One region of the Streptomyces sp. NPDC059524 genome, then DNA from elsewhere that is predicted to be linked to it. Evidence: riboswitches for the same ligand, from Rfam matches in the RefSeq annotation. Region 1 holds a riboswitch; each other region holds the start of a gene.
What was found. Region 1 has a riboswitch for S-adenosylmethionine ahead of ACFW9D_RS30105 (aminotransferase class V-fold PLP-dependent enzyme). Riboswitches for the same ligand answer to the same signal wherever they lie in the genome.
Positions count from the first base shown of each region.

Region 2: linked by a shared signal. The riboswitch ahead of ACFW9D_RS04125 (IclR family transcriptional regulator) and the one ahead of ACFW9D_RS30105 (aminotransferase class V-fold PLP-dependent enzyme) in region 1 are both predicted to bind S-adenosylmethionine.
Region 3: linked by a shared signal. The riboswitch ahead of thrC (threonine synthase) and the one ahead of ACFW9D_RS30105 (aminotransferase class V-fold PLP-dependent enzyme) in region 1 are both predicted to bind S-adenosylmethionine.

Region 1 is NZ_JBHYTK010000141.1:3,835-11,603, reverse strand. It holds gene ACFW9D_RS30120 (ubiquinol-cytochrome c reductase iron-sulfur subunit) at 1-262, shown strand, start outside; gene ACFW9D_RS30115 (cytochrome bc complex cytochrome b subunit) at 259-1,896, shown strand; gene trpD (anthranilate phosphoribosyltransferase) at 2,027-3,091, shown strand; SAM riboswitch class IV at 3,176-3,293, shown strand; gene ACFW9D_RS30105 (aminotransferase class V-fold PLP-dependent enzyme) at 3,510-4,898, shown strand; gene ACFW9D_RS30100 (Lrp/AsnC family transcriptional regulator) at 4,917-5,198, opposite strand; gene ACFW9D_RS30095 (rhomboid family intramembrane serine protease) at 5,195-5,935, opposite strand; gene ACFW9D_RS30090 (hypothetical protein) at 6,041-6,280, shown strand; gene ACFW9D_RS30085 (NYN domain-containing protein) at 6,313-7,665, shown strand.
Region 2 is NZ_JBHYTK010000009.1:7,733-15,501, reverse strand. It holds gene ACFW9D_RS04130 (hypothetical protein) at 1-314, opposite strand, end outside; SAM riboswitch class I at 903-1,044, shown strand; gene ACFW9D_RS04125 (IclR family transcriptional regulator) at 1,234-1,956, shown strand; gene ACFW9D_RS04120 (DinB family protein) at 1,983-2,567, opposite strand; gene ACFW9D_RS04115 (MFS transporter) at 2,564-3,853, opposite strand; gene ACFW9D_RS04110 (ArsR/SmtB family transcription factor) at 3,943-4,920, shown strand; gene ACFW9D_RS04105 (M15 family metallopeptidase) at 4,958-5,590, opposite strand; gene ACFW9D_RS04100 (hypothetical protein) at 5,602-6,222, opposite strand; gene ACFW9D_RS04095 (DinB family protein) at 6,489-7,001, opposite strand; gene ACFW9D_RS04090 (cupin) at 7,111-7,506, opposite strand; gene ACFW9D_RS04085 (MFS transporter) at 7,503-7,769, opposite strand, start outside.
Region 3 is NZ_JBHYTK010000126.1:6,004-13,772, reverse strand. It holds gene ACFW9D_RS28590 (trehalose-6-phosphate synthase) at 1-1,208, opposite strand, end outside; gene ACFW9D_RS28585 (glucosyl-3-phosphoglycerate synthase) at 1,255-2,202, opposite strand; SAM riboswitch class I at 2,367-2,522, shown strand; gene thrC (threonine synthase) at 2,541-3,842, shown strand; gene ACFW9D_RS28575 (MoaD/ThiS family protein) at 3,965-4,240, shown strand; gene ACFW9D_RS28570 (cold-shock protein) at 4,689-4,895, shown strand; gene groL (chaperonin GroEL) at 5,252-6,874, shown strand; gene ACFW9D_RS28560 (hypothetical protein) at 7,225-7,518, opposite strand; gene ACFW9D_RS28555 (hypothetical protein) at 7,601-7,769, shown strand, end outside.

The DNA of each region.
Region 1 (7,769 bases):
GTCGCACGAGGGCATCGTGGCGTACTCGAAGATCTGCACCCACGTCGGTTGCCCGATCTCCCTGTACGAGCAGCAGACGCACCACGCGCTGTGCCCCTGCCACCAGTCCACCTTCGACCTCTCCGACGGCGCGCGGGTGATCTTCGGCCCGGCCGGTCACGCCCTGCCGCAGCTGCGCATCGGTATTGACGACGAGGGCCACCTCGCGGCGCTCGGCGACTTCGACGAGCCCGTCGGTCCTGCCTTCTGGGAGCGCGGATGAGTACTACGACCACCAACGAGGCGCCTTCCCGCGAGAAGGCGCCGGCCGGCGAGCGCGTCGCCGACTGGGCCGACGGCCGCCTGGGGATCTACTCCCTGGCCAAGGCCAACATGCGCAAGATCTTTCCGGACCACTGGTCCTTCATGCTCGGCGAGATCTGCATGTACAGCTTCATCATCATCATCCTCACGGGTGTGTACCTGACGCTGTTCTTCCACCCGTCGATGAACGAGGTGGAGTACAACGGCAGCTACATCCCGCTGCAGGGACAGCTGATGTCCGAGGCGTTCAACTCGACCATGCACATCAGCTTCGATGTGCGCGGTGGTCTGCTCATCCGGCAGATCCACCACTGGGCCGCGCTGATCTTCCTCGCCGGCATGTTCGTGCACATGATGCGCGTGTTCTTCACGGGTGCGTTCCGCAAGCCGCGTGAGGTCAACTGGCTGTTCGGCTTCCTGCTGTTCGTCCTCGGCATGTTCACCGGCTTCACCGGTTACTCGCTCCCGGACGACCTGCTCTCCGGCACCGGTGTCCGCTTCATGGAGGGCGCGGTCCTGTCCGTGCCGATCGTCGGCACGTACCTCTCGTTCTTCCTGTTCGGCGGAGAGTTCCCGGGCGGCGACTTCGTGGCCCGGTTCTACTCGGTCCACATCCTGCTGCTGCCGGGCATCATGCTCGGCCTGATGGTGGCGCACCTGATCCTGGTCTTCTACCACAAGCACACGCAGTTCGCGGGCCCCGGCAAGACCGAGAAGAACGTCGTCGGCATGCCGCTGCTGCCGGTCTACATGGCCAAGGCGGGTGGCTTCTTCTTCCTGGTCTTCGGTGTCATCGCCGTCATCTCGGCGATCGCCACGATCAACCCGATCTGGGCCATCGGCCCGTACCGTCCGGACCAGGTCTCCACGGGCGCCCAGCCCGACTGGTACATGGGCTTCTCCGAAGGCCTCATCCGTACGATGCCGGGCTGGGAGATCAACCTCTGGGGTCACACGCTCGTCCTGGGTGTGTTCATCCCGCTGGTGATCTTCCCGCTGGTCCTGGTCGCCATCGCCGTCTACCCGTTCATCGAGTCCTGGGTCACCGGCGACAAGCGCGAGCACCACATCCTGGACCGCCCGCGCAACGCCCCGACGCGCACCGCGTTCGGCGCCGCGTGGATCTCCTGGTACTTCGTGCTGATGATCGGTGGTGGCAACGACCTCTGGGCCACGCACTTCCACCTGTCGATCAACGCGATCACCTGGTTCGTCCGCATCAGCTTCTTCGTGATGCCGGTCGTGGTCTTCATCGCCACCAAGCGGATCTGCCTCGGCCTCCAGCGCCGCGACAAGGACAAGGTGCTGCACGGACGCGAGTCCGGCATCATCAAGCGCCTGCCGCACGGTGAGTTCATCGAGGTCCACGAGCCGCTGAACCAGGACGCCCTGCACACCCTCACGGCGCACGAGCAGTACGCGCCGCTGGAGCTCGGCCCGACGGTCGACGAGAACGGTGTGGAGCGCAAGCTGTCGCGCACGCAGAAGCTGCGCGCCAAGCTCTCGAAGGGCTACTACGGGGAGCACAACCAGATCCCCAAGCCCACCGCCGAGGAGTACAAGGAGATCACCAGCGGCCACGGCCACCACTGATCTCTGACGCTGTTCGCCACGGCAGGAGCCCCCGTCCAGGCACTGGACGGGGGCTCTTCGCCGTCCTGGCACTGGATAAGGTGGGAGCGCCCCTTTCTCACCTGTCCTACGCGTATCACCAGGAGCGGCGATGAGCGCTTTGACCCCCGCTGGAGGCGACACCGCGGCGGGCCGTTCCTGGCCCTCCGTCCTCAACGGCCTGCTGGAGGGCCGTGACCTGAGCGCCGACGACACCGCGTGGGCCATGGACCGGATCATGCGGGGCGAGGCCACCGACGCGCAGATCGCCGGCTTCGCGGTGGCTCTGCGCGCCAAGGGCGAGACCGTCGAGGAGATCTCCGGTCTGGTCCGCGGCATGTACGAGCACGCCAACGTGATCGAGGTGCCGGGCGAGACCGTCGACATCGTCGGCACCGGCGGCGACGGAGCCAAGACCGTCAACATCTCGACCATGTCCGCGATCGTCGTGGCCGGCGCGGGCGCCAAGGTCGTCAAGCACGGCAACCGGGCCGCGTCCTCCGCTTCCGGGGCCTCGGACGTACTGGAGAAGCTCGGCGTCAACCTCGACCTGCCGCCCTCCCGGGTGCCCCAGGTCGCCGAGGAGGCGGGCATCACCTTCTGCTTCGCCGTGAAGTTCCACCCCGCGCTGCGCTACGCCGGCGCGGCCCGCGGCCAGCTCGGCATCCGCACCGTCTTCAACCTGCTCGGCCCGCTCACCAACCCGGCCCGGGTCCGAGCCCAGGCCGTCGGGGTGGCCGACGCCCGGATGGCGCCCGTCGTGGCCGGCGTCTTCGCCGAGCGCGGCAACTCCTCGCTCGTCTTCCGCGGCGACGACGGCCTCGACGAGCTGACCGTCACCGGCACCTCCCGCGTCTGGGTGGTCCGGGACGGCTCCGTGCGCGAGGAGCGCTTCGACCCGCGCGACGTCGGCATCGAGCCGGTCCCTATCGAGGCCCTGCGCGGCGGCGACCCGGCGTACAACGCGGAGGTGGCGCGGCGCCTGCTCGACGGCGAGCGCGGGCCGGTCCGCGACGCCGTGCTGCTCAACTCGGCGGCCGCGCTCGTCGCCGTGCGCCCCGGCGAGGGCACGCTCGCCGAGCAGATCGCGGCCGGCATGGAGCGGGCCGCCCACTCGATCGACAGCGGGGCGGCCAAGGCGGCCCTGGAGCGCTGGGTGGCCGCCACCCAGAAGTGACCGCACCCGCCTGACCGAGGGCGCAGTCCAGATTCTGGACTGCGCCCTTGCCGTTTCCGAGACGTGTGGCAGGATGCTTTCCAAGGTCATGAGTGACAGCGATTACGGCCCCGGCCCGCTGTCCGGCAACCCTCCGTCCGTGGCGGGGTGCCCCGGGTGAAGACCAGGCCATGCGCAGCAAGGCGCGTGGCAAGCGCGGACCCCTCGCGAATCCTGGGGTCCTGGGTCGTTCGAGGGAGCAGTCTCGTGAGCAAGCGAATGCGCTAGGGCTTCTCGCCCCTTCTCCACCACACCCTCCGCCCGGCCGTGCCGCCGTGCGTCGAGGTCAACACCCGTACGCCGACGGCCTTTTGAGCACCGTCATATCCGCCGTGCGGGATCTCTCCATCCATTCGCCTTGTCCTGCCGGGAGACACCCATGTCCGCTCACACCTCCGCCGCCACCGCCACCGCCTGCGCCGACTCCGCCGACCCCGCCTGCGGCGCCCCGCTGCCGGTCCTCGGCCGCGACGTCACCGTCCCGCTCGTCACCGGTGGCGAGGTCACCTACGCCGCCCTCGACTACGCCGCCAGCGCCCCGGCCCTCCAGCGTGTGTGGGACGACGTCGCCGCGTACGCCCCGTACTACGGCAGCGTGCACCGCGGCGCCGGGTACCTCTCCCAGCTGTCGACCGACCTGTTCGAGAACTCCCGCAAGGCCGTCGCCGAGTTCCTCGACTGCCGCGAGGGCGACCAGGTCGTCTTCACCCGCTCCACCACCGACTCGCTCAACCTCCTCGCCCAGGCCGTCCCGGCCGGCTGCGAGGTCTTCGTCTTCGAGACCGAGCACCACGCCTCGCTGCTGCCCTGGCGCGACGCCCGCGTCACCTACCTGAACGCGCCCCGCACCCCCGACGAGGCCGTCGCCACCCTGGAGCGCGCCCTCGCCGACCGCGACCCTTACGGCCCGGCCCTCGTCTGCGTCACCGGCGCCTCGAACGTCACCGGCGAGCTGTGGCCGGTGCGCGAACTGGCCGCCGCCGCGCACGCGCACGGTGCCCGCATCGTCCTCGACGCCGCCCAGCTCGCCCCCCACCACCCCGTCTCCGTACGGGACCTGGACGTCGACTGGGTCGCCTTCTCCGGGCACAAGCTGTACGCGCCGTTCGGCTCCGGTGTGCTCGCGGGCCGCGCCGACTGGCTGACCGAGGCCGAGCCGTACCTCGCCGGCGGCGGCGCCTCGCGCAAGGTCGCCCGGCGCGCGGACGGCGGCGTCGACGTGGAGTGGCACGAGAGCGCCGCCCGCCACGAGGCCGGCTCGCCCAACGTCATCGGCGTCTACTCCATCGCCTCCGCCTGCAAGGCGCTGACCGAGGCGGGCTTCGACTCCCTCGTCGCCCGCGAGCAGCACCTGATCCGGAAGGTGCGCGAGGGGCTCGCGGCGGTGCCCGAGGTGAAGGTGCTGTCGCTGTTCGGTGACGACGCCCCGCGGGTCGGCGTCATCTCGTTCGTCGTCGAGGGCTGGAACTCCTCGCACTTCGCGGCCGCGCTCTCCGCCGAGTACGGCATCGGCGTGCGCGACGGTCTCTTCTGCGCCCACCCGCTGGTGCGCACGCTGCTCGGCTCGGACCCGCAGCAGCAGGGGGAGTGCGGCGCCCCCGAGGCGGCGCCGGGCGAGAAGTCGCTGAACGCGATCCGCGTCAGCTTCGGCGCGGGCACCCCCGACGAGCACGTCGAGCGCTTCGTCGCCGCGGTCACCGAGCTCGTCCGCGACGGCGCCCGCTGGACCTACCGCACGGAGGACGGGCGCTGCGTCCCGGCCTCCTGAGGCTTGCGAGAGGTCCGCTCAGCCGTCCAGGCCGATGGAGAACGCGGCCTCCAGGTCGTGCTGGGAGTAGGTGCGGAAGGCGACGTGGGTGTCCGTCGCCTCCACGCCGGGGATCTTGCTGATCTTGCCGGGGATGACATCGGCGAGGTCGTCGTGGCGGGCGACCCGGACCATGGCGATCAGGTCGTACGTGCCGGTGACGGAGAAGACCTCGCTGACGCTCTCCAGCGCCGCGATCGACTCCGCGATCTCGGGGATGCGGTCCACGCTGGTCTTGATGAGCACGATCGCGGTGATCACGGCTGGCTGTCTCCCTCGGTGGCCGTGGTGTGGGTCGCCTTCACTCTAGCCCGGCGCCGGTAACGCACCCATGCGTAGAGGAACCCGGTGGAGAAGCCCACCAGGTGCGCCAGATAGGCCACCCCCGGGCCCTGACCCGCCTGCCCCGCCGCCGCCCACTGCAGCGCCACCCAGAACGGCAGCACCACCCACGCCGGGAAGCGCAGCGGCAGGAAGAGGAGGAACGGGAACAGGCTCGTCACGCGCGCGTCCGGGAAGAGGTAGAGGAACGCGCCCAGGACCGCGGAGATCGCGCCGGACGCGCCCACCAGGGTCTGCTCCGAGCTCGCGTGCGCCAGCGCGTACCCGAACAGCGCCAGATACCCCGTGACCAGGTAGAAGAGCAGATAGGGCAGCCGGCCCATGCGCTCCTCGGTCATCGTGCCGAAGACGTGCAGGAAGAGCATGTTCCCCAGCAGGTGCAGCCAGCTGCCGTGCACGAACAGGGCCGTCAGCGGGGTGAGCGCCGCCCGCCAGGACCCCGCGAACAGCTCCGCGGGCACCACGCCCCACCGCTCGAAGTACGCGCTCTGCGCCGCGAGCAGCCGGTCCCCGGTGCCGTAGGAGGGGTTCAGGCCGGAGGCGGGGGACAGGACGAAGACGACGCAGCACACCCCGATCAGGGCGTACGTGACCGGGGCGGGGCCCCTCAGGAACGCGGTCGCCCGCGCGATGCCCTCACGTCCGTTGCCGATCATGGGACAGAGCATGACGCAAGGCGGGGAGCGGACGGCGTACGGCAGGCCGTAGGGTTACGGGCAAGACGGCCGAGAGAGCCGCGAGCTGAAAGAAGGCACAGTCCGATGACGGTTCCCCTGCCGACCGCCACCACCCGCTGGCGCTGCACGCTCTGCGGCAACCTCACGCGGTTCGACGTGACGCGCTCCTCGAAGGTCGTGGAGTACGTCCACCTCGACCTGGCCGGTGAGCCGAGCGTCGAGGAACGCAAGGTGGTCGATGAGACCATCGAATCGGTGCGCTGCCGCTGGTGCAACGCGGTGGATCAGGTGGAACTCGTGGACAGGCCGGGCGCCGACTCCTGACGGAGCGGCCCCCACGGACTTTGGGGTGACGGATGGTGGAGAGCACAGGCGGGGAGGCCGGGGACGGCGGAGCCGCCGAGCTGCTCGACCGGCCGTTGCCCGAAGGCGTACGGCGGCGGGTCGTGGCGATCGTCTCGGACGGTTTCGGCGGTCTGACGGTCAGCGAACTCCCGGCGCAGCTGCGCCAGTACGCGCGGTTCACGCCCACCCGGCGCGCCAAGTTCGCCGGGAACGCGATGGCGGCCGCGCTGGAGAGCGACACCCTGTTCCGCCAGCGGATCGGTGAGCGGCTGCGCGAGGCGCAGCCCGAACTCGCGGGGGCCCTGGACTCCGGGACCCCGCCGCCCGCCGCCGACCCGCTCGACGTGGCCGCCGCCGCGTACGTGCTGCGCCCGGCGGGCTGGGTCAAGCTCGTCGCCGCCGCCGGCGAGGAGGCGCAGCGGGCCGACGCCGAGCGCGTCGACGAAGAGACCCGCGCCGAGCTGGACCGGCTGCGTGAGCAGCTCGCCGAGGCGCAGGCCCACACCCGTGCCGAGACCGAGCGGCTGCGCACCGAGCTGGACACGGCCCGGCGCGAGGCCGAGTCCGCGCACCGCAAGCTGCGGGCCGCGCTCAGCGACGTCAAGCGCGGTGAGGCCGCCGCCCGCAAGGCGCGGGCCGAGACCGACGCCGTACGGGCCGAGGGGCAGGCGCAGGTGTCGGCCGCCGAGAGCGAGAGCCGGCGGCTCAAGGCGCGGCTCGGCGAGGTCGAGGCGGCGCTGGAGGCCTCGCGCCGGGCGGCCCGCGAGGGGCGCAGCGTCGAGGACATGCGGGTGCGGCTGCTCCTGGACACCGTGCTCGACGCGGCGCAGGGGCTGCGCCGGGAGCTGGCGCTGCCGCCGGTGTCGATGCGGCCCGCCGACTCGGTGGACGCCGTGGAGCCGGGCCGGATGACTCCGAAGGACATCGCCGCGCGCGCCCTGCACGAGCACGACCCGGCGATCCTCGACCAGTTGCTCGCGCTGCCGCAGGCCCATCTCGTGGTCGACGGCTACAACGTGACCAAGACCGGCTACCCGACGATGCCGCTGGAGAAGCAGCGGCTGCGGCTGCTCGGCTCGCTGTCCCAGCTGGCGGCGCAGACCGGCGCCGAGGTCACGTGTGTCTTCGACGGGGCGGAGCTGGCCGCGCCGGTGCTGCTCGCGCCGCCGCGCGGGGTGCGCGTCCTGTTCTCGAAGGCGGGCGTGACGGCCGACGAGCTGATCCGTCAGCTGGTGCGCGCCGAGCCGCCGGGCCGTCCGGTCATCGTCGTCTCGACGGACCGGGAGGTCGCCGACGGGGTGGCGAAGGCGGGAGCCCGTCCCGTTCCGTCCGTGATGCTCCTGAAGCGGCTCTCGCACGCCTGATGTCCGGATTGCGGTCATCCCGCAACACCCGTTCCGCTTGCCCGAATTGGCGAAACCTTCACGCAACGTAGCGTCAAACGAGCATCACTGCACGTGAGTTGAGT
Region 2 (7,769 bases), on a different contig from region 1:
CAGGTACACGCGGGCGACTCGGCGAAGGTCTGCCGAAAGCCCCGCAGAACACCCTCGTACGCCCGGATCAGGTCCTCCTGATCGGACAGACGCGCCTCTACATACCAGGACATGGCGTAGAGCAGGACCAGGTAGCCCGAGCGTTCGAACCTGCCCTGCTCTGTGCCCTGTCGGGCGAGCGCGGCGTCAGCGTCGGCCACGAGCCGGCCCAGCGTCTCGACGGGGTCGCCCGAGGGATAGTCGACCGCGATGGAACCCAGTTCACGGCACAGACGGTCGTGTTCCGTACTGAGTGCCGGCGCCTGCTCTGTCATCACTCACATCCTTGCCGTCGTCCTGCCGGTCACGCTCGCTGCCGAAAGGACATGCATGGGTGCCATGGCCTTCCGCGCTCGGCATCTTTGCATCTCAACGTGATGACAGCAGATCTGGCGCTATGTCAGACGGGGAACTTCGATCCGCGGAACGCCATCACGACGAGGCAGCGCGATCGCCTCTCGGAGGAGCGGGCGCCGCGGATCGGCGGCCGTAGCGCACCGACGACATGATGAGCGCGAGCGCAGCCATCGCGCGGGACATCCTGCTTTCGTCGCTCACGAGGACCATCACCATCACCGCCATGATCAGCACCTCAGCCGGCCGGTCCCACCGCGCCAACTGCCTGGCGAAGGACGTCATCGCGGACCCGTCGCCGCGGACGGTCTTCGTACGGTTCTGTCTGTAGATCACTCCGCCCCCCCTTGCACGCATCAGCAGCGCTCTGGCCGCGTCCCTCGTCTACCGCGATGTGTCGCCGGGTCGCAAGAGGCTGACAGATCGCTGAGCGCGTCTCGCCGGGCGGGGCCCGACCCTGGCCCGGAGCCCCCGGTCTGCGGCGGGCGGAGTCTTGCTATTGTCTTCGCGAATCATCCAGAGGGGTGGAGGGACCGGCCCTACGAAGCCCCGGCAACTCCCCGGTCGACTCGGTGCTCATTCTTTGCGCCGCGCCGTCGGGTCCAGTGCCAACTCCGGCCCGCGCCAACGTGGCGTGGGAAAAGATGAGGAGACACGGTGCTCTCTGTGCTGCCCTTCACCCAAGCCCTGTCCGTCCTGGGCTTTCCGCATACCCGTCTCGTGATCTCTGCGGCTGCTCGGCCGATGTCTTCGGCCGTTTCTCGCTGATCATCCCTGCCCTCGCCCAGGCGAGGTCTCCGCGATCCCTCTTCGCGTCCTGAGACTGGAGTAGCTCTTTCCATGGACATTTCGGATATTTCCAGTGGTGTCGGCGTCCTCGACAAGACCGCAGTGATCATGGGTGCGCTGGCGTCGGGGCCCGCCACCCTGGCGGGTCTGGTCGCCGCCACCGGCCTGTCCCGGCCCACCGCCCACCGGCTCGCCACTGCCCTCGAACGCCACCGTCTCGTCGGCAGGGACCTCCAGGGCCGGTTCGTCCTCGGCCCCTGGCTCGCCGAGCTCTCGGCCGCGTCGAGCGAGGACCATCTGCTGACCGCGGCGGGTCCGGTCCTCACCGCCCTGCGTGACACGACCGGTGAGAGCACGCAGCTCTACCGGCGCCAAGGGGAGCTGCGTGTCTGCGTCGCCGCCGCGGAGCGGACGGCCGGCCTGCGTGACACGGTGCCCGTCGGTTCCGCATTCCCCATGAAGGTCGGCTCCGCCTCCCAGGTCCTGTTGGCCTGGGAGGAACCGGAGCGCTACCACCACGGCCTGCAGGGCGCGCACTTCACGGCCAGGACCCTGAGCGGCGTACGGCGCCGGGGCTGGGCCCAGTCGATCGGCGAACGCGAACCCGGCATGGCCTCCGTCTCGGCACCGGTGCGGGACCCCGCTCGGCGCGTCGTGGCCGCGGTCACGGTGACCGGCCCGGTTCAACGTCTCACCCGCCACCCCGGCGCCCGGCTCGCGAAGGTCGCCGTCGACGCGGCCGACCGCCTCACCGAGGCCGTCCACCCATCCTGACGGCGGATACGGAACGCCGGCCGATGTCAGGCCTCGAAGGATGCGGCGGACCTTGCGGCCCGTTCGAGCTTCGCGCGGTGGTCGGCGCGGGCCTGTTCGTCGATCGGCCGCTCGTGTTCGGCGCGCAGACCGGTCCGGCCGTCGACGCCCTCGCGCAGGATGTCGGCTTGTCCGGTGTGCCGGACGGTCTCGCCGAGGACGTGAACCAGGATGGCGAACAGGTTGGTGGCGGAGTGCGGCTGCGGCCACCAGGGCACGTGGCCGGAGGCGTCGAGGGAGAGTTCGTCGATCGTGGCGTCCGAGCGTTTCCAGGTGCGCCGGTAGAACGCGACGATCTCGTCGCGGGTCTCGTCCTCGGTCGCCCACTGGTCGCTGCCGTCGGAGTCCTGCCACCGGCACAGCGGTTCCGGGGACCGTCGGTCGAAGACCTCGCCGAAGTACCTGGCCTCGACGGTGGCCACGTGTTTGACGAGGCCGAGGAGGTTGGTCCCCGTCGCGGTCAGGGGTCGGCGGGCGTCGTACTCGGACAGGCCGTCGAGTTTCCAGAGCAGGGCCTCGCGGTCCCGCCGCAGTCTGCCGTGCAGGTTGTCCTTCGCGAATGCGTCGATCATGCGGTGTGCGCCTTCCGTGGGGTGTCCGTGGTCTCAAGGTCTCGTAGGACGGGTTTCGGGGTGGCCGGGTCGTGCCAGAGGTGGATCCAACCGGCGGTGAGTGCCGCCGCGCAGCCTGCCAGGGCGATGGCGCCGCCTGTTCCGATGCCTGCGGACACCGTGCCGAAGCAGGCCGGGCCGACACCTTGCAGCGTCATGCCTCCGGCGCCCAGCAGGCCGAACGCCTGGCCGTGGCCGTCCTGCGGCAGGGCGTCCAGGAACGGTCGTTGCAGGCCGAGGCCGTAGGCGAATCCGAAGCCGCTGAGCAGCAGCAGGCAGGACGAGGCGCCGACTCCGGGCCCGGCGGCGAAGCCGAACAGGGGCAGTCCCATCAGCGCGGCCAGCGGAACCACCAGCCGCTCGCGGGTCGGTGGGGGCAGGAGACGGCCGACCAGCACGTCGCCGATGAGCATGCCGACCGGCAGGCAGCCCATCAGCACCGCGTACCAGCCGGGCGCGAAGTGGCGCCCGCCGGCGTAGGCGACGATCAGGCCCTCCGCGCCCGCGACGAACGCGGGCGGCAGCCACTGGCCCAGCATCAGCCGTCGTACCGTCTGTCCCCGCAGCAGCAGAGCGGCACCGTTCAGGCTTGTCCGCACGGTCCCACCGTCGCCCTGCACGCTCTCGGTCGCTCCCGACCGCCGCCTCGGCAGCCGGATGCGGATGGCGAGCGCGCAGCCGAGGTAGAGGACGGCGCTCACCGCGAGCGCCCGGTGCGGTCCGAGTGCCGCGACGGTCGCGCCTCCCAGCGCCAGACCGAACAGTTGCGCGCCGGAACCGGCGATGTTGTTCAGGGAACGGCCCAGTACGTAAGCGTCGCCTTCCAGCGCCTGCGCGATCAGTCGGCTCGACGCGCCGCTGAACACCGGTGTCGCGAGGGCGACCAGCGCCACGACACCGAGGCTTGCCGCGATCGGCATCCGTACCAGGGCGAGCAGCAGGGCGGCGGCGCACTCAAAGGCGTAGCCGCCGGTGAGGAGCGCGCGGGGCGGCAGCCGGTCGGCCAGGGAGCCCAGCAGCAGCGAGCCGAAGAGTTGCGGGAGGAAGCCGATACCGAAGGCCAGTGCGCTCAGCAGCGCGGAGTCGGTGGTCGCGTAGACCAGCACCGAGAACGTGGTGATCCGCAGCGCGTCCGCGGTGATCGCAACGGTACGCGTCGCGAAGAGCAGCCGGAATCGCGGCTCGGCCAGCACCTCGCGGTAGGTGGCACGGTGGTTGCCGTGTGCGGCTCCGGCGGTCGGGGTCATGGCGTCCAGCCTCGGCGGGTGCCCGCACCGCTCACCAATGATTCGTCGCTCGACGAATCCAAACAACCGGCCCGCGCTAGCATGACCAGGTGCTGCGCTTCGAAGTCTCCGTCGACGACCTGCTGCGCAGCCGCTTCGCGCTGTCGCCCGCACTGGACCTGTGCCTGCTGCTGCGCTCGCTCGCGAGCCACGAACGGCCGCTCCCCCGGGCCTGGGCCGCCCGGCTCGAGCCGGCCTTCGAACGCCTTCGCCGCGAGACCGAACTCAACGCCTTCCTCGCCCTGCAGAACCCGCAGGGCGGACCCGACTTCGTCGCCCCACCCCCGCGTGGCCTCAGCCAGACCTGGGCGGACGACCTGGCCGTGATCCGAGCCACTCCGCCGGCGGCGGCCCGCCGCGAGATCGCCGCCACCGCGACCGGCCCGTCCGCCCGTGATCCCCGCGTACGCGCCGTGCTGGACTCGGAGGACGTCGTCCCCAGAATCGCCGCGGCGATGGACCAGGCGTGGCACGAACTGCTCGCCGCGGACTGGCCGCAGCTGCGCGCGGTCTGCGAGCGCGATGTCGTGCACCGGGTCGGGGTGATCGGCGAGCGCGGCTGGGCCGCGGCCGTCGAGAGCCTGCACCCGGGCATCGCGTGGCGCGCCGGCGGCATCGAGATCGGCTTCTTCCGCGGCGAAACCGTCCGCCTCTCCGGCGACGGACTCCTGCTCATCCCCTCGGTCTTCGTCGGGCACATCGCCGCCCACCTCGAAGACCCCTGGCCGAGAACCCTGGTCTACCGGGCCCGCGGCACCGCCGCCCTGTGGGGCGAACAGGAGGCCGCCCCGCAGCCGGACGCGCTGACCGCCCTGGTCGGCCGGGCCCGGGCCCGGCTGCTGACGGCCCTGGACGCACCGGCCAGCACCAGCCACCTCGCCCGAAGCCTCGCCATGGCCCCCGGCGCCGTGGGAGACCACCTCGCCATCCTGCGTGGCGCGGGGCTGCTCGTCCGCGCCCGGTCCGGACGGTCGGTGCTGTACCGGCGCACCCCGCTCGGCGAGGCCCTGGTCGCCGGTTCGAGCTGAGGGCTCGGATCGGCACGTCCTGAGGGATGCGAGGTCGTCAGGCGGGCCCGTAGAGGGCACTGCCGGCCTTGGTCATGAGGGCCCAGTACCGATCGCCGTAGGACCAGTGCCACCACTCGGTGGGGTAGTTGACGAAGCCGGCGTCCCCCATGGTCCTGGCCAGGAGAGCGCGGTTGCGGCGTGCCCGGTCGGACAGTCCCGGGGCGTCCATCGGGCAGTAATTCTCGTCTCCGGTGCGGTGGCCGTTCACGGCGCCGCCCATGTCCAGCTCGACGCCGCCGTCATCGACGAGCGTCAGGTCGAGGGCCGCACCGGCACAGTGGGGCGCCACCTCGACCGGGGAGACGAAGGCACTGGCCCGGCGCCGAAGCTCGGCAGCCTCGGTGATGCCGGAACCACGCAGGCGATCCTCGTAGAGCGCGAACCGCCGGGCCTGCTCGGCACTGCTGCGATGTCCTTCAACCACAAGGAATCCGATGCCGTCGGGAAGTTTCTCGGAGGCCGCACAGAGCCGGTCGAGCACGCCGGCTCTGACCCGTCCGTACGCCCCTTCCTCGTCTCGCTCCCGGGGGTCGAGCGCGATCGCCGGGGCCGAGGCGATCTCCACGAGGGGCTCGCCGCAGTCCCGCACCGGGACGTCGGCCACTTGAGGGTCACTCAGCAAGATCATGAGCCCTGACCCTAGACGTCGCGCCGCCGCGTGCTGGTGGCGCGCCTGCGCCAGTACGCGAAGCAGACGGCTGCCAGCAGAGGGCCCCAGAGGACGAGTGGGGCGTAGGTGACGTTGAAGAAGGCCAGTTCCCAGCCGTGCATCGACTGCGTCGGGTAGTCGCTGGGGAGTTGCTCGCGTCGGATGGTGAGTCCGGACAGCGAAGTGACGAAGGCGGTGGTCCACAGAACCGTCAGGATCGTGGCGCCGAGGGCGGCGGGCACGACGGCCGCGAGTGGCGGCACTCTGCGCCCGCCCAGCAGCGGGATCCAGTGCGGGAGCACCTCTCCCCACCCGGCGACCAGCCCGACGGCGGTGAAGGCCAGCAGTTCGGAGAGGACGGACAGGGCGACGATGTACACCGGTCCCGGGAGCCACGACGGGAGTTGGCCCGCGCCGTGGGGGCCGTCGTCCCCGACGTGGAAGACGACGGTCATGATCCGCCACACGCCGGAGGGAAGCACGGCGAAGGGGATCGCGTAGGCGGCGAACCGGGCCCACCGCGGGACGCCGGGCACCGGAGCGTGCGCGCGCTTCCAGGCGGCGCGCACACCCTTCGCCGGCGTGGGTGCGGTGATGTGGTGGGCGGTCATACGTTGCTCCTGAGGCCGTTGGATGTCGCTCGGTCGAACGGTCTCAACGGTCACAGCCGGCGCCGGTCGATACGTCGGCCACCGGGTTGAACCAGGTCGGCTCCATGGGGGAAGGCATCACCGATCGCATGAGCCCAAAGGGTGATCGTCCGGCGGCGAGGCGCGGCGGGTCACCGAACCACGCCTGCCGACGACCGGCGCCTGCACGCGATCGTCGGCAGTTCGTCGGCAGGACTGAGGCAGGACTGAGGCTGCCCGCCTCGGCGTTACACGCCGGTGGCGCCGTCGACGCGCTCGCGGACCAGGTCCGCGTGCCCGTTGTGGCGGGCGTACTCTTCGATCATGTGGACGTAGATCCACCGGAGGTTGACGTCCTGATCCATGAAGCGGCCGGTGTCCGTCAGGGCGCGGTCGGCGCAGTGTTCACGGGCGTGGGTGATCTCTGCCTGCCAGATGGTGAGCGCGTCGTGCAGGGTGGCGCCGTCGGCCACGTCGAAGCCGCCGTCGGGGGCGGCGGGATCGGCCTCGGGGTCGTGGATGGGCGGGGCCTGCTCCCCCGCGAACACGCGGCGGAACCAGTTCCGCTCGACCTCGGCCATGTGCTGGACCAGGCCGATCAGCGTGAAGCCGGACGGCGGCACGGACGCGGTGGCGGCCTGCTTGTCGTCCAGGCCCTCGCACTTCATGGCGAGCGTCGTGCGGTGGAAGTCGAGCCAGCTTTCGAGCGTGGTGCGCTCGTCCGCGTTCAGGGGCGGGATGGATCGTTCGATGGCGCTCATCGGTCGATTATCGCCAGTACTGGACGGGGGCGGCGCGGGTGTGTGGTGGCCCGGCAGGGTGTGGTGCCGGGCCACCGTCGGCCGGTCGCCGTCATTCAGTCGCCGTCATTCAGTCGCTGTCGTGGCGCTTCTCGAGGCGGGTTCCCTCGCGGAGGGTGATCGACATCAGGTCGCTGGGGGCGTCCAGTTGCAGGCGGTGCCAGCGGCCGCGGGGCACGATCACGGCGGTGCCGGCCTGCAACCGCACCATGTCCTCGGCCTCGCCGGGGGTTTCGGGGCGGAGGTAGAGGCGGATGCCGCCGGTGAGGCAGCACACCGCTTCCTCCGCCTGCGGGTGCATCTCCCAGTGGTCGGCGTGGACGTCGGCGTCGGTCTCCACGTGGAACGTGGCGATCTGCCAGGCATCGGAGTCGCTGCTCGCCATCCGGCGTTCGGCAGCGCGGACTTCGCCGTCGGGGCGGAAGTGCAGGGCCGAGGCGAACAGGTCGATCGCGGTGGTCGTCATGACGGAGTGCCTTCCATCTGATTCTGGGCGGGGGCAGGGGACTGCGGTACGGGGGTGGCCGCCCTGCGGCCTGGCAGTACGGCGACGGCCACGACCGCCGCGAGGACGAACACGGCCGCGGCGAGGGCCAGGCCGAGGGCGTAGCCGTCGTTGAGTGCGGCGGGGCCGGAGGCGGTGCCGGTGCGATGTGCGGCGACGGTGGCGAGGGCGGCCAGACCGATGGAGCCGCCGAGTTGGCGGGAGCTGTTCATGAGGCCGGAGGC
Region 3 (7,769 bases), on a different contig from region 1:
TCCCCGAGCTCCTCGTACGCCCCCGCCTCCCGCGAGAGCACGAGCACGCACCCGCCCCCGTCGGAGACGATCGGCACCTCCTTGGCGACCAGGTTCATGCCGTCCCGGATCGGGTTCACGAGGGCGACGTCCGCCAGCCGGTACGCCGCCAGCGAGCGCGCGAAGTCGTCCTTCACGTGGAGGACGACCGGCGTCCAGTCCTCCGTACCGAAACGGGAGTTGATCGACGCCGCGACCCAGGAGACCTCCGCCGTGTACTCCTGGTACACCTCCAGGTCCTGCCGCGACGGATACGCGAACGCGAGATGCACGACCCGCTCCCGCCACTCCGGCCGCGTCTCGAGGAGCAGCTCGAAGGCCCGCAGCCCGCGCACGATGTTCTTGGACAGCTCCGTGCGGTCCACCCGCACCACGACCTTGCGCCCCGCGCCCACCTGCTCCCGCAGCGCCGCGAGCCGCTCCTCGACGTCCTCCCGGTGCGCCCGCTCCCGCAGGAACTCCGCGTCGGCCCCGAGCCCGTGCACCCCGATCTCCGTACCGCCGGGCCCGCCCACGATCCGCGCGCAGCATTCCGTGAACGCGTCCGCCCAGCGCCGGGTGAGGAAGCCCAGCCGGTCCGCTCCGAGCATCCCCCGCAGCAGCTGCTCCGCAATGTCGTCCGGCAGCATCCGGAAGTAGTCGACGGGCGCCCACGGCGTGTGCGAGAAGTGCCCGATGCGCAGGTCGGGACGGAGCGCGCGGAGCATGCCCGGCACCAGGGCCAGGTGGTAGTCCTGGACCACGACCGTCGCGCCCTCGGCCGCCCCGTCCGCGAGCGCCCGGGCGAACGCCCGGTTGTACTCCTCGTACGCCGCCCACTGCCGTCGGAACTCCGGTCCGAACGACGGCTCCAGGGGGGTCTGGTACAGCATGTGGTGCACGAACCACAGCACCGAGTTCGCGATCCCGTTGTACGCGGACGCGTGCACCTCCGGGTCGATGTCGAGCATCCGCACACCCGGCTCGGTGATCCCGCGCCGCACCGCCTCCCGGTCCCCGTCGCCGAGCGCCGCGCACACCCACAGCTTGTCGTCGACGGAGCTCAGCGCGGACACGAGCCCGCCCCCGCCCCGCTTGGCCGTGACCGTGCCGTCGTCCCCGACGGCGTACGAGACCGGTCCCCGGTTGGACGCGACAAGAACCTCAGCAGCACCAGGAGTGGAAGCCATACGCCCAAGCTAGCCGCCGCCGAAACACCTCAAACGTGTAAGGCGCTCACGCCACCCGGCGCTCGCGGTACTCGTCGATCTCGGCCATCGGAGGCCGCTCCTCCGTGTCCACGTCGTGCGTACGCGGCTCGAAGCCCTTCTCGCCCCGCTCGAACTGGGTCAGCACCGGCCGCACCAGATGCCCGCGCGCGAGCCGCAGCTGCGCCGTGCGGTAGATCGCCGCCGCCATCCGTCCGAGCGCCTGCCCGTCCTGGTGCCGGTGCTTCCTGACCCCCACGTCGACCTGCGCGAGCGCGCCCAGGCCCACCGTGTGCAGCGCGTCCACGAGCAGCCCCAGCTCGACCCCGTACCCGACCGGGAACGGCAGCTGTTCGAGCAGCGACCGGCGGGCCGCGTACTCGCCGCCGAGCGGCTGCACGAATCCGGCCAGCCGCGGCCAGTGCAGATTGAGCAGCGGCCGCGCCACCAGCTCGGTCACCCGCCCGCCCTGCCCGACGGCGTCACCGAGCGGCCGGTCGTACATCGCCTTCACCAACTGCACGTCCGGGTCGGTGAGCAGCGGCCCGACGATTCCGGACACGAAGTCCGCGGAGAACTCCTTGAGGTCCGCGTCCACGAAGCAGACGATGTCCCCGGACGTCACGAGGAGCGAGCGCCACAGCACCTCGCCCTTGCCGGGCCGGGCCGGGAGCCGCGGCAGGATCGCGTCCCGGTGCACGACCCGCGCCCCGGCCGCCGCCGCGACCTCGGAGGTCCGGTCCGTGGACCCGGAGTCCACGACCACCAGCTCGTCGACCAGCGGCACCGCGTCCGTCATCAGTTCGCGCCGGATCACCGACACGATCTGGCCGACCGTCGCCTCCTCGTCGAGGGCCGGCAGCACGACGCTCACGGTCTGCCCCGACGCGCGCTTCGCGGCGATCAGCTGGTGCAGTGGCCGGTCCGCCACGGACCAGGAGCGCTCGTTCAGCCAGCGCTCTACCTCTTCCAGCACGGTCGGCTGCTCCTCACTCCGCGTGGTGGTGCGGGACGATTTGTGATCCATCTCGCGGTTCGGACGACTATCTCAAGCGCCCAAGCCGTCGGTTACAGTCTTGAACAAGGCCGGGGACCACCGCATGCCGGGGTCACCGTCGGCCACGTTCAACAATCGAATACCGCTCATCCAGAGGGGCAGAGGGATACGGCCCGTTGAAGCCCCGGCAACCCTCCAGCCGGTCTCGTAGGACACCGCAACTGTCCACCGCGAGGCTCCCGGCTAGGGAAGGTGCCAAATCCGTCTCACGGCGAGATGCGTCGTGAGGAAGATGAGGAGAAAGGGCCTCGCCTCTCATGGCTGTACAGACTGTCGCCACCGGAACCACCCCCTCCGAGAAGACCGTGGACCTCGGTCCCGCCTCGGGTCTCTCCTGCCGCGAGTGCGGTGCGAAGTTCGAGCTCGGTCCGATCTTCGCGTGCGTCGAGTGTTTCGGGCCTCTGGAAGTCGCGTACGACCTTCCCGTCGGCGACCCCGAGGCGCTCCGCAAGCAGATCGAGGCCGGCCCCGCGAACATCTGGCGCTACGCCCCGCTCCTGCCGGTCCCGGCGGACGTCGCCGAGAAGCCGAACCTGAACCCGGGCTGGACCCACCTGGTCAAGGCCGACAACCTGGCCCGCGAACTCGGCGTCGAGCAGGGCAAGCTGTTCGTCAAGGACGACTCCGGCAACCCGACGCACTCCTTCAAGGACCGCGTCGTCGCCCAGGCCATCGAGGCTGCCCGCGCCTTCGGCTTCACCACCCTCTCCTGCTCCTCCACGGGCAACCTGGCCGGTGCCGTCGGCGCCGCCGCCGCCCGCGCCGGCTTCCGCTCCTGCGTGTTCATCCCGCACGACCTGGAGCAGGGCAAGGTCGTCATGGCCGGTGTCTACGGCGGTGACCTCGTCGCCATCGAGGGCAACTACGACGACGTGAACCGCTTCTGCTCCGAGCTCATCGGCGACCCGCTGGGCGAGGGCTGGGGCTTCGTCAACGTGAACCTGCGCCCGTACTACGGCGAGGGCTCCAAGACGCTCGCCTACGAGATCTGCGAGCAGCTGGGCTGGCAGCTGCCGGACCAGCTGGTCATCCCGATCGCGTCCGGTTCGCAGTTCACGAAGATCGACAAGGGTCTGCAGGAGCTCATCAAGCTCGGCCTCGTCGAGGACAAGCCGTACAAGCTCTTCGGCGCCCAGGCCGAGGGCTGCTCGCCGGTCTCCGTCGCCTACAAGGGCGGCCACGACGTCGTCCGCCCGCAGAAGCCGAACACGATCGCCAAGTCGCTCGCCATCGGCAACCCGGCCGACGGCCCGTACGTCCTCGACATCGCGCGCCGCACCGGTGGCGCCGTGGAGGACGTGAACGACGAGCAGGTCGTCGACGCGATCAAGCTGCTCGCGCGGACCGAGGGCATCTTCGCGGAGACCGCCGGCGGTGTGACGCTCGGTGTCACCAAGAAGCTCATCGAGGCGGGGCTGATCGATCCGTCGCTGACGACTGTCGTGCTGAACACGGGTGACGGTCTGAAGACGCTGGACGCTGTCGCTGAGACGTCGCAGGCCACGGCGACCATCCGGCCGAGCCTGGATGCGTTCCGTGAGGCTGGGCTCGCTCAGTAGTCCTTCCCCGACCCCGCCCCTTCCCGAAACCGGGGGCTCTGCCCCCGCACCCCCGCTCCTCAATCTCCCCCAGACTTCGTCCGGGGGGACCCCCAGGGGCTGAGATCGCCAGAGGTGAAACCATGAGCGTCAACGTCCGGATCCCCACCATTCTCCGCACCTACACCGGTGGTCAGGCCGAGGTGCCGGCCGAGGGGGCGACCCTCGCCGACGTCATCGCCGACCTGGAGAAGAACCACACGGGGATCGCCGCCCGCGTGCTGGACGACCAGGGCAAGCTGCGCCGTTTCGTGAACGTGTACGTGAACGACGACGACGTCCGCTTCGAGCAGGGCCTGGAGACCGCGACGCCGGACGGCGCCGGCGTCTCGATCATTCCCGCCGTCGCCGGCGGCTGATCGGCTCGACCCGTGCGGGATTTCCCTGACTTACCCAGAGTTACCAGATTGGCCCCCCCGGCGAGATATGGGGAGGGGGCAATTCTGCATGGTTGAGCGGGGTACAGTTGGGGAAGCTGCTCCGCTTCCGTCCGTGGTGCATGACGGACGCATATGAGTTCTTGCGTGAATCCCGCTGAGAAGCAGCCAAAGTGCCCCGCCCATTCGGGCCTTTTATGGCATTTATGCGGCCCGACTTGCCCTGGGATCCGGTGAGTTGGCCCGGTTTCCCCGATCGCGGGCGCTCAGAATTCTCGTCCGATTGACCTGTTGCAGAGGGCAGTTGGGCAGATACATTCGGCCGCGGTCGACGCGTTCCGGCGCACACCTCCATCCATTGGGGGGTGAGGTCTGACCCGGGTCCGCGAAGTGCGGTCCTGTGCAAGGGCCAGTAATAGGGGAGTTAGGCATGGCTCAGGGCACCGTCAAGTGGTTCAACGCGGAGAAGGGGTACGGCTTCATCGCGGTCGACGGTGGTGCGGATGTATTCGTCCACTACAGCGCGATTCAGATGGACGGCTACCGCACCCTGGAAGAGGGTCAGCGGGTCGAGTTCGAGATCTCGCAGGGCCAGAAGGGGCCGCAGGCCGACATGGTTCGGCTTGCCGCCGGCTGAAGCGCGCGCGTCTGACTGCAAGCTTCGTACGACACGAGGGTCCGTGTCCCCGATCGGGGGCGCGGGCCCTTCGTGCTGCCCGGGGTCCGGGGCCCGGGTCCGCGGTCCGGGGCTTTGGGGTCGGTGGCGGGGTGGCGCGCGGCGCCGCGGATCTGTGGTAGCCGCTTGCACTCGCATGGGTCGAGTGCTAATCATTGGGCTTAGCACTCTCCGAGTGAGAGTGACAGAACTTGGATCGGGTCGGTGAGGCCCGCGGGCCGGGTGGGGCAAGGAACCACAAGGCGCGCAGGCCGTCCGTCGCGGGCACCAGCCACGATCCGTTTGCGTTTCCACCCCGTCCGGGAGGACCACTTCACATGGCCAAGATCATCGCGTTCGACGAGGAGGCACGGCGCGGCCTCGAGCGCGGCATGAACCAGCTCGCCGACGCCGTCAAGGTGACCCTGGGCCCCAAGGGTCGCAACGTCGTCCTCGAGAAGAAGTGGGGCGCCCCCACGATCACCAACGATGGTGTGTCCATCGCCAAGGAGATCGAGCTCGAGGACCCGTACGAGAAGATCGGCGCCGAGCTGGTCAAGGAGGTCGCGAAGAAGACGGACGACGTCGCCGGTGACGGCACGACGACCGCGACCGTCCTCGCCCAGGCGCTGGTCCGCGAGGGCCTGCGCAACGTGGCCGCCGGTGCCAACCCGATGGCCCTGAAGCGTGGCATCGAGAAGGCCGTCGAGGCCGTCTCCGCCGCCCTCCTGGAGCAGGCGAAGGATGTCGAGACCAAGGAGCAGATCGCTTCGACGGCCTCCATCTCCGCCGCCGACACCCAGATCGGCGAGCTCATCGCCGAGGCCATGGACAAGGTCGGCAAGGAAGGCGTCATCACCGTCGAGGAGTCGCAGACCTTCGGTCTTGAGCTCGAGCTCACCGAGGGCATGCGCTTCGACAAGGGCTACATCTCGGCGTACTTCGCCACCGACATGGAGCGTATGGAGGCGTCGCTCGACGACCCGTACATCCTGATCGTCAACTCCAAGATCTCCAACGTGAAGGACCTCCTTCCGCTCCTGGAGAAGGTCATGCAGTCGGGCAAGCCGCTGCTGATCATCGCCGAGGACGTCGAGGGCGAGGCCCTGTCCACGCTGGTCGTCAACAAGATCCGTGGCACCTTCAAGTCCGTCGCCGTCAAGGCCCCGGGCTTCGGCGACCGCCGCAAGGCCATGCTCGGTGACATCGCCATCCTCACGGGCGGCACCGTCATCTCCGAGGAGGTCGGCCTCAAGCTGGAGAACGCCGGTCTCGACCTGCTCGGCCGCGCCCGCAAGGTCGTCATCACCAAGGACGAGACGACGATCGTCGACGGCGCCGGTGACAGCGACCAGGTCCAGGGCCGCGTCAACCAGATCCGTGCCGAGATCGAGAACAGCGACTCGGACTACGACCGCGAGAAGCTCCAGGAGCGCCTCGCCAAGCTCGCCGGCGGCGTGGCCGTCATCAAGGCGGGCGCGGCCACCGAGGTCGAGCTCAAGGAGCGCAAGCACCGCATCGAGGACGCCGTTCGCAACGCGAAGGCGGCCGTCGAAGAGGGCATCGTCGCCGGTGGTGGCGTGGCCCTGCTGCAGGCCTCCGCGGTCTTCGAGAAGCTCGAGCTCGAGGGTGACGAGGCGACCGGCGCCAACGCCGTGAAGCTCGCGCTCGAGGCCCCGCTCAAGCAGATCGCCGTCAACGGTGGTCTCGAGGGTGGCGTCGTCGTGGAGAAGGTGCGCAACCTGGCCGTCGGCCACGGTCTGAACGCCGCCACGGGCGAGTACGTCGACATGATCGCCGAGGGCATCCTCGACCCGGCGAAGGTGACCCGCTCTGCCCTGCAGAACGCCGCCTCCATCGCCGCGCTCTTCCTCACCACCGAGGCCGTCATCGCCGACAAGCCGGAGAAGGCCGCCGCGGCTGCTCCGGGTGGCATGCCGGGCGGTGACATGGACTTCTGAGCCGGTCTTCTGGGCTCAGGTCAGTCTGAACCTGTGGGCGGTGCCCCCTTCGGGGGGTACCGCCCACGGGCGTTTCCGGACCGGGGGCGGGGGCGCGTCTGCCTCATGCGGCTTTCGTCGCCGGGTGCGGCCCGGTGGGGCTTCTCGCGCAGTTCCCCGCGCCCCTGAAGGCACACTCCGTGCGCCCCAGGGGCCAGCCGGTCGCGCCCCGCGACGGAGTCGCTGATCGGGCACAGCCCCGCGCCCCTGAAGGCACACTCCGTGCGCCCCAGGGGCTGGCCGGTCGCGCCCCGCGACGGAGTCGCTGATCGGGTGCGGCCCCGCGCCCCGCTATGGAGGCAGTGGGGGTGTTACGGGGTGCTGTTGGTTTCCTGGTAGGTCTGCCAGGTGGTTTTGCCGGCCTGGGCGGCGCTCTGGGCTGCCGCCTGGGCGTGGTGGAAGGCGCGGGAGGCCATCTCGGTGGGCGGGACCTCCCAGGCGCCGGTCCAGGTGCGGCCCGCGCGGGCCAGTTCGTAGACGAGTACGCCGATCCCCGCCGCGGCGGTGAGCATGCCGAGGCCGGTCAGTGCGGCTCCGGCGGCCAGGCGCCGCTGGTCGGGACGGAACTCGGTCCACGCGATCTTCGAAAACGTGCTCTCAGCCATGTGGCCAGGATGCGCCCGCGCGGCCGCTCTCGCAGCCGGGGCGATCCGTGACCTCCCGCCCCACCCCCTCGTTGAGCGGGGCATGACGATGAATGAGTGGGTGGGCAGGGCCGTGCGGGGTGTGGTGGGTTCGGTGGTGGGGGTCGTCGGGGTGCTGGGGGCGGCCGGGGTGGCGAGTGCCGCCGGGCCCGTGCCTCCCGTGGACGACACCGTGATCATGTCGAACGAGCAGGCCGCGGCCGCCGGGATCG